One region of the Desulfitibacter alkalitolerans DSM 16504 genome, then DNA from elsewhere that is predicted to be linked to it. Evidence: riboswitches for the same ligand, from Rfam matches in the RefSeq annotation. Region 1 holds a riboswitch; each other region holds the start of a gene.
What was found. A riboswitch is a leader RNA that binds a small molecule or an ion and turns the genes downstream of it on or off. The one in region 1 is predicted to bind cobalamin.
Positions count from the first base shown of each region.

Region 1 (4,660 bases):
GTTAGTTTTGTTGATGGAAAGGGATACTGTCATTGAAATCTTAGAGGTACGTAAAGGATTAGAGGTAGAAGCGGCTGGTCTGGCGGCAATGAGACGTGATGAAGAGGACCTGGCAAAGATGAGGGAAGCCCTGGATGAAATGAAGCGAGATGTTGATCAATCAGAAATTGGTGAAAAGGCGGATTGGAAGTTCCATTATACAGTTGCCCAGGCTTCACAAAATGTTTTATTAACTAGGCTTATGAATACTGTATCAGATACCATTGAAAATACCATGCGCACCAGTCGCCAAAAGCTGTATTCAACAGAAAGAATGCCCCAAACACTTTTAGATGCTCATGAGGGTATTTATGAAGCTATAAAAAATGGTGACTCAATGGAAGCTCGTAAAAGAATGTTTGAACATCTTTTAATGGTAGAAAATAATATGATATCAGAGTAGGCTGCTTTAAATGGATGATTTGAAATATAATGAAATTATTTAAAACATTTTTCTATTGACACTTTGGATTTAGTAGTGTACACTTGTGACTTGTTGACATGAGAGCCATTAGCTCAGTCGGTAGAGCACCTGACTTTTAATCAGGGTGTCCCGCGTTCGAGTCGCGGATGGCTCACCATTTAATTTTAAAATGGCCCGTTGGTCAAGCGGTTAAGACACCGGCCTTTCACGCCGGTAACAGGGGTTCGAGTCCCCTACGGGTCACCATATATGCCTCGGTAGCTCAGTCGGTAGAGCAGAGGACTGAAAATCCTCGTGTCGGTGGTTCGATTCCGCCCCGAGGCACCATCAAACAAAAACAAGACAAGGTGACGTTTCTCTTGTCTTATTTTTTTACCTGCTTTAACTGCTGAGAAATAATATTACATTGGTAAATAAGGCTTTTTATAAAATCTGTATGGTTGTATAATAGGTAGTAAGGATATTAAATATGGGAGAGAACATTATGGATAAAATTAGAGCAGCCATTGAGTGTACAATAATTGAAGCCGTTCAGAAAAGTCCCTTTGGCTTCAGGGAACCCTTAATAGGATATGCCAATCCAAATGACCCTTTGTTCCTGGAACTAAAAAAATTACATCCTCATCACTTAATGCCCGAGGACCTATTAAAAAATGTCAAAACCATTGTAACTTTTTATGTTCCCTTTAATATAGAAATAGCACGATCCAATAGAGATGGAGTCAGGGTCTCAGAAAAATGGGCAAGTGCATATATTAATGCCAATTCTTTAATAAATGAAATATGCATATTATTAAGTGAGAGGCTTAATGCTTTAGGAATTGAAACTGCTTATCAAAAGGCTACACATAACTTTGACGAAAAAACTCTTACAGCTGCCTGGTCTCATAGGAGTATTGCCTACATCGCAGGTCTGGGTACATTTGGAGTTAATAAAATGCTAATAACTCCAGTTGGATGTGCAGGCAGATTTGGCAGTATTGCTATTAGCCACTTTATAGAACCAACAGTAAAGCCTGCTAAGGAATATTGTCTGTTTTATGAAGGAAAGGGCTGCTTGAAGTGTGTAAAAAACTGCCCAGTTGGGGCATTAACTGAAAATAGTATTAATAAACCTTTATGTTATGAAAGGCTCCTAAAAGTAGCTGATGAGCACAGTGCCATTGGTTTTGCAGATGTATGTGGAAAATGTATTGGGCCTTGTGCTAACTATAAATAAACTTTGGAGATTGCCCATAATCAAAGCTTTTTGAAAATAATAGAGAGATAATGAATGATGCCCAAAATAATGGTGTTCAAAATATATTGAAATTGATGGTCAACAATATTATAATGTCAATAAATGAATATTTAATGTATTAGGTGCCCAGATATGGGGTAAAAGGGAAACTGGTTAGATTCCAGTACGGTCCCGCCACTGTAATCGATGAGTCAGGTTATGTCACTGGAGGTTTCTCTGGGAAGGCTGGCCACAGGCGTTTGAATCGGGAGTCAGGAAACCTGCCTAAAGCATTAGGTCTTTAAGGATGATGGAAAAGTTCTTGAGCTGTTAAGCTTGGGAACTTTTTTTATACATTAAAAGGAGGAGGTAAACAAAGTGAAACTATTCAAAGAAACCCTTGAAAGCATTGTTAAAACTAATCCAGCCATGGGAGAAGAAACTCAGAAAAGGTTAGACAATCTAACTAAACCACCTGGGAGTTTGGGGGTGCTGGAGAAAATTGTCGTACAGCTAGCACAGATTCAGGAAAATCCCCTTCCAACACTAGGGGATAAGGTGGTAATGACAATGGCAGGTGATCATGGGGTGGTAGAAGAAGGTGTTAGTGCTTTTCCCCAGGAAGTGACACCCCAGATGGTACTTAATTTCTTGTATAATGGTGCGGCAATAAATGTCTTATCTAACCATGCTGGAGCCAGGGTAGTTGTTACAGATGTGGGAGTAGCCGGGGAGCCAATAGACCATCCGGACTTAAATAATTGCAGGGTCAGACCTGGTACAAGGAATATGGCAAAGGGGCCAGCCATGACAGAGGAAGAGGCAGTAGCTGCCATTGAAGTGGGTATTAAGCTGGTAAATGAAGAAATTGATAAAGGTGCAGCATTGATAGGAACTGGGGAAATGGGGATAGGAAATACTACTCCAAGCAGTGCCATTCTTGCATGCTTTAGTGGGAAAGATGTGGAGTTTATTACTGGTAGAGGTACTGGGGTTGATGACCATGGGCTGATAAAAAAACAGCAGGTAATTAAAAAAGCCCTGGAAGTTAACAATCCAGATCCAACAGATGCACTAGATGTTTTAAAAAAGGTTGGTGGATTGGAGATTGCCGCCTTAACAGGTGTGATTCTCGGAGCTTCAGCAAGAAGGGTGCCGGTTGTTATAGATGGTTTCATTTCAACAGCAGCGGCTTTAGTGGCTTATAACATGAAGAAGGAATGCAAAGAATATATGCTTGCTTCCCATTTATCTCAAGAACCGGGACACAAAATCATGTTAGATTTCATGGGCCTACAGCCTGTTTTGTACTTGGATTTAAGGTTAGGAGAGGGTACAGGAGCAGCTTTAGCTTTTCATCTAATAGAAGCAGCTGTTAAGATAATCCATGAAATGGCTACCTTTGAAGAAGCAGGGGTTAGTAACAAAGAATAAGGCTTATGAAAATGGCGACAAATCAGTTTGTTGCCATTTTTTTACGTAATCCCAGAAAAACTTCTCAAAGAAACAAGGTTATTAGAAAATAATGTAGAATTCTCAGATAATGTGTTTTTGTTTAATTAAGGCTGGGTGATAAATAAATGTCTTCTACACAAAAAAAGAAGGATGATACCGGAATTTTTATGTTAGAAAATAAGCACTTTGAAGCCCTTTTCAAAAATGCGACTGATGCCATTGTATACTTTGATAGAGAAAACAGAATAGTAGAAATCAATAGCAGATTTACAGAGCTTTTTGATTACCATATTGATGAAATCAGGGGCAAAAAAATTGAGGATGTGTTAGTAGGTGAATTAGAAAATGAGACATATCTTCATGAGTATGCAAGGGCAGTAGAAACTTCTAAAGAGATATTATCAGGCAAATCTAATTCTTTTGAAACTGTAAGATATGGAAAGGGAAATAAGCCAGTTAACGTTATTGTTAAAGGAATACCAATTATAATAAATGAAGAAGTGGTTGCAGGCTACGGTATTTATTCAGATATTACACCTCAAAAACAAGTTGAAAATGCTCTTAGAGAAAGTGAAGAAAAATATCGCTCCTTTTTTCAAAATGTATCAGTAGGAATTGGTGTTTCTGATATTAAGGGCTATACATTGACAGCAAATGAGACATTGTGCAATTTCTTGGGTTATACAGTTGAAGAAATGTCCAGGATGCATTTTTCTAAGTTTTCATATTATGAGGATTTGCAAAAGGATATACATTTGTACAACTCATTAATAACCGGTGAAATTGAGAACTACTGTATTGATAAAAGGTATGTTAGAAAAGATGGGCAGATTATCTGGGGTCGTTTAAACATTTCACTTGTAAAAGATGCTGAAGGTAATTTCAAGTATTTAAGTACTGCTATAGAAAATATAGATGAACGAAAGCGCGCAGAGGTAGCCCTTGAGGAATCGGAAAGAAAAATGGCTGATATTATCAATTCGCTGCCTGAGGCTACTTTTGTTATAAATAAATACGGAAAGGTTTTGTTATGGAATAAGGCTATTGAAGGACTTACTGGTATCAAGGCTGAAAGCATCATTGGCAAAGGCAATTATGAATACGCCCTGCCATTTTTTAACTCAAGAAGACCCATACTAATAGACATGGTATTAAATTATAACCAAGAACTGGCCAGAGGATATTCATACATGGAAAGAGTGAAGGATGGATCTTTAATAGGCGAGGTCTTTTGCCCGGCAATTGGTGATTCAGGTGCCTATCTTTGGGCTAAAGCAACTCCCCTTAGAGACAAGGATGGCAACATTGCAGGAGCAATTGAATCCTTTAGAGATGTTACAGAGCGTAAAAAAGCCGAGAAGGAATTACGGTATCAGAAACAGTGCTTTGAGACATTATTTAGAAACTCCTTTGAAGCTATTGCTTTATTGAATAAGAATCATGAAATTATTGAAGTAAATAGTGAGTTTGAAAGAGTATTTGGGTTTGGTTTGGAAGAAGTCAGGGGCAAAAACATTGATTTA
Region 1 is NZ_KK211103.1:30,191-34,850, reverse strand. Features, by position in the region: gene K364_RS0116625 (FadR/GntR family transcriptional regulator) at 1-442, shown strand, start outside; tRNA gene K364_RS0116620 (tRNA-Lys) at 545-620, shown strand; tRNA gene K364_RS0116615 (tRNA-Glu) at 635-709, shown strand; tRNA gene K364_RS0116610 (tRNA-Phe) at 715-790, shown strand; gene K364_RS0116605 (hypothetical protein) at 948-1,682, shown strand; cobalamin riboswitch at 1,807-1,985, shown strand; gene cobT (nicotinate-nucleotide--dimethylbenzimidazole phosphoribosyltransferase) at 2,061-3,116, shown strand; gene K364_RS25820 (PAS domain S-box protein) at 3,263-4,660, shown strand, end outside.

Region 2 (4,660 bases), on a different contig from region 1:
TCAAAATCGCTATTCATGAGAATATCTGTGCATGAAATGTAAATAATGACCGCTTTGATATGATTCTTCTCATCCTTTAGCATATTTTGCAAAGCCATCTTTGCCATATCTAAATGTCTGCCGGCAACCAAATCCGAACTGTCCATGGTTTGCATGCAAAATCTGTCATTCTGCCGTTGCCTCATGGCTCGAAAATATAGGACTCTCAGGCACGATTCCGGACCAACGGCCAAAACGTGAACATCCGGAATACATAAGGCCAAATTAATATTTTCCAGACAGCTTTCTTTGTAAATGGCTTTCTTTAGGAAAGTAATGTCCTGATCAGTGATCGATGTTTTTTTTATGCTCATTTCTTTATCTCCATCTGCAGCATTATTCTTCCAAACTGTTCCAATTCAATGTCTTCCATTGCTCTTGGAATACTATAATTTAGGTTTTCTTTTATCCTTTTTGCTAAATTCATAAAAGTTTTACAAGCTTTAGACCCAGGGAATTTTTCTACAACTGTTTTCCCTTCCAGCTCTGAAAAAACAATCTCATTGCAAAAAGGGATATCATCCAAAACCTGTGTGTTTGACTTCTCAGCAAAATATCTTACTATCTCATCCTTTGAGTTTTCATTCCTCCGATTGTGAATAATCCCGCCAAAAAGATTCCTTTCCCCGGTTGAAAACCTTCGCACACCTTTCATGATATTATTGGCCGCATAGATGGACATGAACTCCGAAGATGAGACAATATACACCGCATCGACAAATTTTTCTCGCATAGGAACCGAAAAGCCGCCGCAGACCACGTCTCCTAAAACATCATAAACAATTACATCCCACGGCTTGTTAACAATCCCAAGGTGATTCAGTTCTTCAGCCATGGTGGTTATACCCATTCCCGCACATCCTATTCCAGCTTCCGGGCCCCCTGCTTCGATACATGCCACACCATTAAACCCAGAATGAATAATGTCCTTTTCTTCAATTTCTGTTCCCTTTTCCTGAATCACTTTCAGTACCGAAGGTATTTTACTTCCTGTCAAATTTCTTGTAGAATCTCCTTTCGGGTCACACCCTATATGGAGTACCTTCAATCCCAATTTGGAAAAAGCTGCCGATAAGTTAGCCGCTATTGTTGACTTACCTATTCCGCCTTTGCCATAAAACGCTATTTTTAGATTTTTGTTATTCAACATGCCTTTTGCCTTCCTTTTTTGTAAAAATAAAACCCCTCAACTCAAGCATCACTACTCTTCATGCCTTTCCGGTTTCCCAGTGGCATATTATGAAGAATTACACTTATACAGCGGCGGGACCGCGCAGGATTTTCACCCGACTTCCCTTTTCACCGGTAAACAATTTTATTTATCATTACCGGTACCTGTTTTTGATATTTAGTTTTCAAGGCCACCATATTTTATTGTATTAAATCTCTATAAAATAGCTAATGCGCATGTCTATGGTGGGTATCCGGTGTATGTTTGTGTGAATGTTCAATAGTTGCATGTTTATGTAAATGTGTATGTTCTAAATGCTCTCCATCTATATGTTTGTGCGTGTGATGTCCGTCATTATGGTTGTGGCGATGCTCATGCTCCATAGATTCATGTATATGGATATGTCCATGTTCTTCACCTAATATTAATATGGCACCTATAATCATTATTGGTAATGATATATAAAATAAAGTACTTGGAAATTCTCTAAATAGCAAGAAAGATAACAATGTTCCTACAAACGGAGCAGTTCCAAAAAAGGCACTTGTTCGCGAAGCTCCAAGATTACGCATGGCAAATATAAACAGTACAATGCTTAATCCGTAACTAAAGCATCCTAATAACATAGCTCCTAATATTGTTCCGATATTCGGGAAACTGGTATGCATTATCAAAGCTAATATTAACGAAAAAACACCTGCTCCAATCCCTTTTATTGTAACAGTAATCAAGGGGTCTTTTGCTGAAATATTCCGTGTGAAATTATTGTCTATACCCCAAAGGGTACATGCCAATACTACGCCTAACGCACCTATTGAAAGACCCCATTCACCGTTTAAATTCAATGATAATAGTATGCTTGCAGTTGTTATTGATGCAATCGCCAACCATATACGTCTCCCAATGGCTTCCTTAAAAGCAATAGCAGCAATTAAAGTAGTCGCAACACCCTCGAAATTTAAAAGGAGTGAAGCAGTAGACGCAGGAGTATTACGTAAGCTAAACATTAACACAATAGGAGCAATAACACCTCCTGCGATAATTGCACCAATTAGCCATTTAATATCGCCTTTATCTATTTTTGCTTCTATCTCTATAAAATTATGGTTCATATGCCTTACAATTTTAAACAATAATAGCCCCACGCCACTGCCGAGATATAAAAATGCAGCCATCGGAATTGGCTCAATATTGCCTAATAGCAATTTAGAAATTGGGGCACTCGCACCAAATAACACTGATGCAAGCATGGCTTGAAACATTGAGCATATATTCGATTTTCTCATAAAATCACATACCTTTTATGGTAATTTAATATAAGCATACTAAAAAGCCCCTTAACCATTTACGATTAAGAGGCTTTTATAAAAAGACAGTATACACTTTCAGTCAAACACCCCCTATCGCTCGTAGAGTTCTTTGGCGCATTATCACAGGCAGGTCTTCTGGCTCAAGCATCATTACCCCTCCTGCCTTCCCATTCAAACAGTGGCATTCCTGGAGGGATTCCTCTTTTACAGCGGCGGGACCGCGTAGGATTTCAACCTACTTCCCTTTTAAGACGAAAAAACAATTTACGTCACCTGTAATTTTAAATATTCAATTTAATATAACACTATCACACAAGTATATATTACGTCAATGAAATAATTCGTTATGGCATAGCTTTTACATCTACAGAAGGGAAGGACGTTTAAGAATGTAACAGTCTCCCTGGTTTTGTGATCGTCTGCTGATATACCTAATTTACCTCAAGGCAATAAAGGACATTATAACTTGTCTCCTTAGTTTTAGAATAACATCGTATTGACAATTTTGTGATTTGATTGAATATTTAACGCAAGTGTGTATGTTTAAACCTATTCCGCTTTTCTTCCGCAGGTATTGGACCTAATGTTATCATTTCATAATTTGCTGTACCTTTGCTCTGGCAGGGGATAATCCCTTTTTCCGCCATAGAAGTATAGCTTCTACCGCCAACAATTATGTGATCCAGAACTTTGATCTCAAGGGGATGAAAAATGTCAACCATTCTTTGTGTCAATGCCCTATCCTCCGGAGAAAAATTTTTGGACCCTCCGGGATGATTATGGGCTAAAATCATTGTATTGCAATCACAGGCAAGGGCATATTTTAATATTTCTCTTGGATACACCGCTGTTTGTCCGATACTCCCTTCCGACATGGTCTTTGTTTCGATGATGTTGTTGCCGCTGTCTAAAAATGCAACCATAAACCTTTCTTTATCCTTCATTCCTCCCAAAAGGGCTAAAAAATATTGGCCTGCTATGGTTGATGAATTGAGCATGACCTTCTCATTGCTTTCATAGATTTTCAGAATGTTGTAAGAGGCAATAAACTCATTGAGCAGCCCTATCTTTTCAAGCTGTCTATCATTTGGTTCCATAATGTGGGGATGCTCCAGGATGTTAAAAGGGTTATTTTCTTTTACATACTGCTGAACTTTTTTGTAGGGCAGTCCTGTTAAAGTTGTCAGCCCTTTTAAAAAATTCTCGGTATGCAATATATCCTGCTTCATGTTATGCCCGCCCCCTTTTTACATCAACTATTTCAATAATGGCTTTTATGCTTTTCAACTTCTCGGAAATCTCAGTAGGCAAGTCCACCGATTCAAGATGAAGAAAAAAGTTTTTAATCCCTATATTTTGAAAGCTCTTATGGATTTTTTCTTTTGCATCCGTGTCCAGGTCAATCAACTCAGCTAATAAACCCACGCATTTTATATATTCCATTTCCTTTAATTCTTCCAAGTTCATCTGTTTTTCCACCTTTCCACTTAATTTGGTCATTAAACTATTTTGTTTGTTTTCCCATGTTTTCCGTCAGGACCGCGATTTCCTGTGGGGATAGGCAACATCCGTCTAACTGCCGATAAGCTGCATGAATAGATGTCGGTATTCGTCCTTCATCAACTCATTTAGCATTTTTACCTGATCCGGATTGAAGCTGTACTCGGTAATCATGTCCGTATAGGATCTGGAGGTTATATTGATATGCAGGGTGGTTTCGGTGGTGGTGATGGTTTCGGTGGTTTCATTGCCATCCTCGTCAGTGGTAGTTACGGTTTCCTCATGTACAATAGTTTCTATCCAATAGTCGATTTTGTTCATATCCCAAAAGACGTCCCGCAGGATGCCCACCTTGGCATCGTCGAGGGTGGTAACCTCCATGCCGTTTTCCGGATCGACGGTTACTTTTACCGCATAGACCGCCAAGATTTCCCGCCACTGGCTTGCGGAGATGCTATTGCTACCGGACAGCTCCAGGGTGTCATGTGGATTTTCATTTTCTATCTGTTCTATTTTTGCCGCAAATTCATTGTTAAGCTGATTGACCACCTCCGACATAACCGGAGTGTTCCCGCCGGGGCTTTCATTGGAATAGAATATTCCGAATGCTGAGCCTAATAAAAGCCCCGCAAGACATATC
Region 2 is NZ_KK211102.1:329,215-333,874, forward strand. Features, by position in the region: gene K364_RS0115900 (nitrogenase component 1) at 1-353, opposite strand, end outside; gene K364_RS0115905 (nitrogenase iron protein NifH) at 350-1,189, opposite strand; cobalamin riboswitch at 1,203-1,393, opposite strand; gene K364_RS0115910 (DMT family transporter) at 1,438-2,496, opposite strand; cobalamin riboswitch at 2,629-2,812, opposite strand; gene K364_RS24490 (JAB domain-containing protein) at 3,045-3,749, opposite strand; gene K364_RS0115920 (hypothetical protein) at 3,751-3,987, opposite strand; gene K364_RS25815 (hypothetical protein) at 4,093-4,660, opposite strand, start outside.
Region 2: another riboswitch for cobalamin. It lies ahead of K364_RS0115910 (DMT family transporter); the one in region 1 lies ahead of cobT (nicotinate-nucleotide--dimethylbenzimidazole phosphoribosyltransferase).

Region 3 (4,660 bases), on a different contig from region 1:
TTATTAGATTTTTATATTTGGGATTTGGCTTTAGTGTTTGATGCACAATATGATCATCAAGGCCTATAGCACCAATATCATGAAGCAACCCTCCATAAAAAAGATGATTACTATTGGGAATATTTAATTTTTGAGCAACTGCTAGAGAAATTAATCCGGTTCTCCAGGCATGATAAAGCTTGCCGCTGCAGTCCATATCTAAGGCAAGAGATAGGGCAGCTATTAATTCATTATATATGATTGAATTCTTTCTGTTCATGCGGCACCTCAAGTACTTAAAAATTAACAGTTATTATTTCACCTATAAGATTGGATATTCCTCCTATAGTTTATAAATTAGATAATTATTTCCTCAAATAACACTAAAACACCAGATATATAATAGCTTAAATTTATTGTAGAAAGCCAAACTACAGATAATAAAACAATTTTTAATTTAAGGTTGCTTTAAAACAATAATTTGCTTTATATTAAAATTTTTAGGAGGTAAGGAAATGGCTAAAAGTAAAAGTACAACCACTAGCTGGGTAGTTACAGGATTAGGTGCAGCTGTTACTGGTGTAGGAGCTACTGTTTTAGGCGGGACAGCTTTGGGTGCCGGGGTAGTAGGGTTTGGCCTTGCCCATATTACCCTTGGAGTTCTTGATATGTACAGGCCAACCATTAGAAAAAACAGCTAAAAGTCAGGTATTATTTTACCAACTTACGTTAACACTAGAGAGGCTAAATTAGGAGGTGACGATTAAAATGCGCGTAAAAGTTGACGATGATCTTTGTATCGCTTGTGGCGAATGCATTGATATCTGTCCAGAAGTTTTTGACTGGAATGACGATGGAAGTCTGGCAATCTCAAAAGTTAATGAGGTGCCTGCTGACGAAGAGGAATGTGCGAAAGAAGCGGTGGAGTCTTGCCCAACAGAGGCAATAAAGGAATTTTAATGGTTAAACCCGACATTTACTGTCGGGTTTAATTTTAGCCCCATTTATCCTTTTTAACATGAACCTCTATTTCTGCTAGAGAGTTCTGTTTTAATAATTTCGCCTGTTCCTTTAGCTTTGTGAAATAGCCTAAACATCCAGGGTCAAGATTAATCTCAACCCCGCGTTCACCTATAGCTTCCAATTCATCTAATAAATCTATAGAGGTCATTAAAAGATGATTAGTTTCCCTGGCTCCAACAATTTTTTGTTCTGCAGCTTCCTCTAGCCTGCTAAACTTTTCCTTTGGAGCACCACACTTAGGGCATTTTTCAGGTGCATCTTCACCCTCGAAGATAAAATTACAAACTGAACACTTCCACATTATAAACCCACCCTTACTTATAGTTTCTCCTCAAACCTTCTTCAACTTATGTTCCGCAGCTTGGGCATACTGTAAAAGGTTCTCCCTCATAGCCACAGCTTTCACATTTGGTTCTTTTCTCTTGTTGTGCTTCCTGACAATTGCAACCTTCACACATTTAAAATACCTCCTTCCTCGTGATAATTTATCGGCTTTGTAAAAACCAACGCCTTAACAGTTATAGCAATAGGGTTTCCAATTCCTTGCTAAATTATTTTACTTATAGATATTATCTTTTTTTTGGAAAAATCCTACCTTGGATTGATTTCTTCACAAAAAATTAACATCTAGGTCCAATTATGCAATCACCAGATTAATAAAAAGAAATGCTATCCTCCATGAGGGAGGCAGCATTTCTTAGATTGCTTGAATTACCTTCTGCCAAGTTTTAATCTGCCCAGTAGTTTTCCTACTATTAATCCTTTAATAAACGCAATTGGATATGCTAAAATTGCCAACCAGTTAAACTTTCGCATTCTGCTTTTGGATTTAAATAACATTACTAGATGCCTCCTTTTTACTTATTTTCCCGTAGAAGGCAGCTATTTATGATTATCTAATTGTGGTATTTATTGCATTTTTTAGCAGTAGAAGTATGTTGGTTGATGATTTTTTGTTAGTAGGCTTTAACAGATCTTGGTCCCCTGGTTACACTAATATTGCCGGTTCTAACCACTTCTATAATCCCATGGTCTTTTAAAACCTCACACAAGGCATCTATTTTGTCACTTTCACCTGTTAGTTCTACAACCATGGTTTCTCTGGTTACATCAACTATGTGAGCTCGAAAAATGTTAACTATATCAACAATATCACTTCTTTTTTCCGGCAGGGCATTAACTTTAATTAGTGCGAGCTCTCTAGCCAGTGAAGGCTCAGCAGTCAAGTTTTTCACCTTAATAACATCTACCAGCTTCTCCATTTGGTTTATAACCTGATGTATTTCGGTTTCATCGCACTCAACCACAAGGGTTATTCTTGTGACCTTTTCCTGCTCAGTTGGTCCAGCAGCTATACTTACAATGTTAAATGCCCTGCGGCTCACTAACCCTGAAATGTGGGATAAAACAGTAGGTCTGTCTACAACTAAAAGCGCAAGTATGTGTTTCATAGCCATGCTCCTCTTTTTTCTGATAAGTATAAAGGTAGTATAGCTTTTTTGCAACAAAAAAAATGCCGGTTTACTGTAAAATAGTACAGAACCGGCCAAACTTTGAAGAGCTATCTAACTAGGTTTGGAAATAAAAAACTCCTCGACCAATAAGCTGAGGAGAATAATGACTGCTCAAAGAAACTCCTATCAACCGTAGGCTTTCGTTAACTTGCTCCCTGGCAGGTATCCTGACTTAGGTTCCTCGCTTCCTTACGCCTTCCCAGAAATCCCAGTGGCATATTGTAAAAAAGCTCCCCAATACAGTGGCGGGACCGCACCGGACTCTCACCGGTTTCCCTTTTAAACATCTTGTACCAGACATCACTTTTAAATTTTTACTCTATAAAATAAAGTTCTACACTTCTTCTAATAATCCTTCTTTTAAAAAAAATTTCTTTTACATTCTCTCTAAATATTGAGGTTAAATTCTTTATAAAACGGCAATATATATAACATAGAACATTTTGGCAGGTGAAAATTGTGAGTTTAACCAAAGATAAGCTAGAACAGTTTGTAAAACAAGGTAAGGCCTATGAAAAGCTGCTGCAATCTACCGAAAGCAAAAATAACAATAACCCTATTCTTCTCAAACAGCTTAAACAAACAAAAAAACTCTTAAAGAAAATCAAATAAAAATCAACCGAAACAAACGCAGCTGTACATCTTTTTTAGCTCTATAAGCCTTAATATATGCTTCTTTTCTTCTGCAATAAGGTTGTTAATTACACCTGCATTCCCTGGGGAAACCAGCTCTTTTAGCTCCTGAAAGAACATTATTGAGTCTTTTTCAAAGCTTAATGCCATGTTTATACCATCTACCGGACTTTTAATATGTTTGATGGCCTCATCTATTCCCTTTATAAACACATGATTCTCAGCAAGGCCCTTTACATATTCCTCATACTCCCCTGGGTAGCTTTCATTTAAAGGAGCAGCCTTTAAGTCACCAAGAAGCCTTTGAAAATCAACTATATGTTTACTCTCTTGATTTGCCAAATCAGCAAAAATCAAACTCAGCTCCCTGTTGTCTAGCTTATCTGCAAGGGCTTCATAAAACTTTTGGCCGTTTTTCTCAATTTGCACTGCAAAATCAACAACCTCTTCAGCTTTGAATACTTTCCACATATCTATACCTCCTTATTTTCAACCAGGCCGCAATCTGGAGTATAACAATTGTCATCTATAAACGTACACTTCTGTTGACAGCTAGGACATTGTTCCGGAGGTTCTTTAGCTTCCAACCTATAACCACAGTTACCACATTTCCATTTATTCACTTTTAACCCCTCCCCCTTTTTAATAATAGAAGTATCATATTAAGTTTATCATTATTTATTTATTCTCTTAAAGTAAACCTATTCCTTTAAGATACATACAAACTTCAAAATTTCCTCATAATTATTTGTTAGCTCTTAACATTAGCCCTCTTAATTTCAACTATCTCTATTATTCCTAGTAAACACCCTTGCTGTCAGCCATTTTATAAATCCTTCTTCAGAATTGACAGTTTCCCCTTCAATAAGCTGTTTCAAAGCACCTGTAATGCGTTTAAGGTGATGATTTATCTGCTCCATTTCATATCCAATGTTGGATATCTCCATAAGCGAAACGGAATTGTTCTTGTTCTCATCAGTTAAGTGCCACTTATTTATTTGCCATCTAAGATCCTTTACAAGCTCAGTGCTTTGGTGCCCACAGTTTTCTAAATACAAACACAGGTCCACATTTTTGCTTGTTAAATAGCACAGCAGGTTTTCCTGCATGCTAACAGTAGTAGTTAAGAGCTTTTGCAATGTCTCCAGAATATCCCTGTATTCCTTTGAAGCTCCTTCAATATCTATGTCCCTTTGGGAGCGATTTAACTCAGTATAGTAGATACCTAAAATTCTTTCGAATATAAGATTAAAGCTTGTTACCACTGTCTCATATTTCTTAACCTGTTGGCTTTTTAATACCTTCCTGTATCCTATTTCATCTTTAAATTCAAACATTTTCCTGCGGATATCCTCTAGTTTACCCCTTACCTCTGTAATTTCCTTATCAAGCTTTTCCTGGTCGTATCCATTATTTGATATAAAGCCATTTAACACAGTAACATAAAGATTTTTTAGATGCTGGTTAACCTCAGTTAATCCCTCAATTAAGGTCTTTTCAGTGTTGGGAGG
Region 3 is NZ_KK211102.1:122,797-127,456, forward strand. Features, by position in the region: gene K364_RS24325 (HD-GYP domain-containing protein) at 1-259, opposite strand, end outside; gene K364_RS0114815 (hypothetical protein) at 495-680, shown strand; gene K364_RS0114820 (ferredoxin) at 748-939, shown strand; gene K364_RS0114825 (rubredoxin-like domain-containing protein) at 974-1,303, opposite strand; gene K364_RS27630 (hypothetical protein) at 1,334-1,456, opposite strand; gene K364_RS27635 (hypothetical protein) at 1,714-1,842, opposite strand; gene ilvN (acetolactate synthase small subunit) at 1,959-2,453, opposite strand; cobalamin riboswitch at 2,657-2,829, opposite strand; gene K364_RS26755 (hypothetical protein) at 2,976-3,128, shown strand; gene K364_RS0114850 (ferritin-like domain-containing protein) at 3,132-3,620, opposite strand; gene K364_RS26970 (rubredoxin-like domain-containing protein) at 3,623-3,772, opposite strand; gene K364_RS25765 (FUSC family protein) at 3,929-4,660, opposite strand, start outside.
Region 3: another riboswitch for cobalamin. It lies ahead of ilvN (acetolactate synthase small subunit); the one in region 1 lies ahead of cobT (nicotinate-nucleotide--dimethylbenzimidazole phosphoribosyltransferase).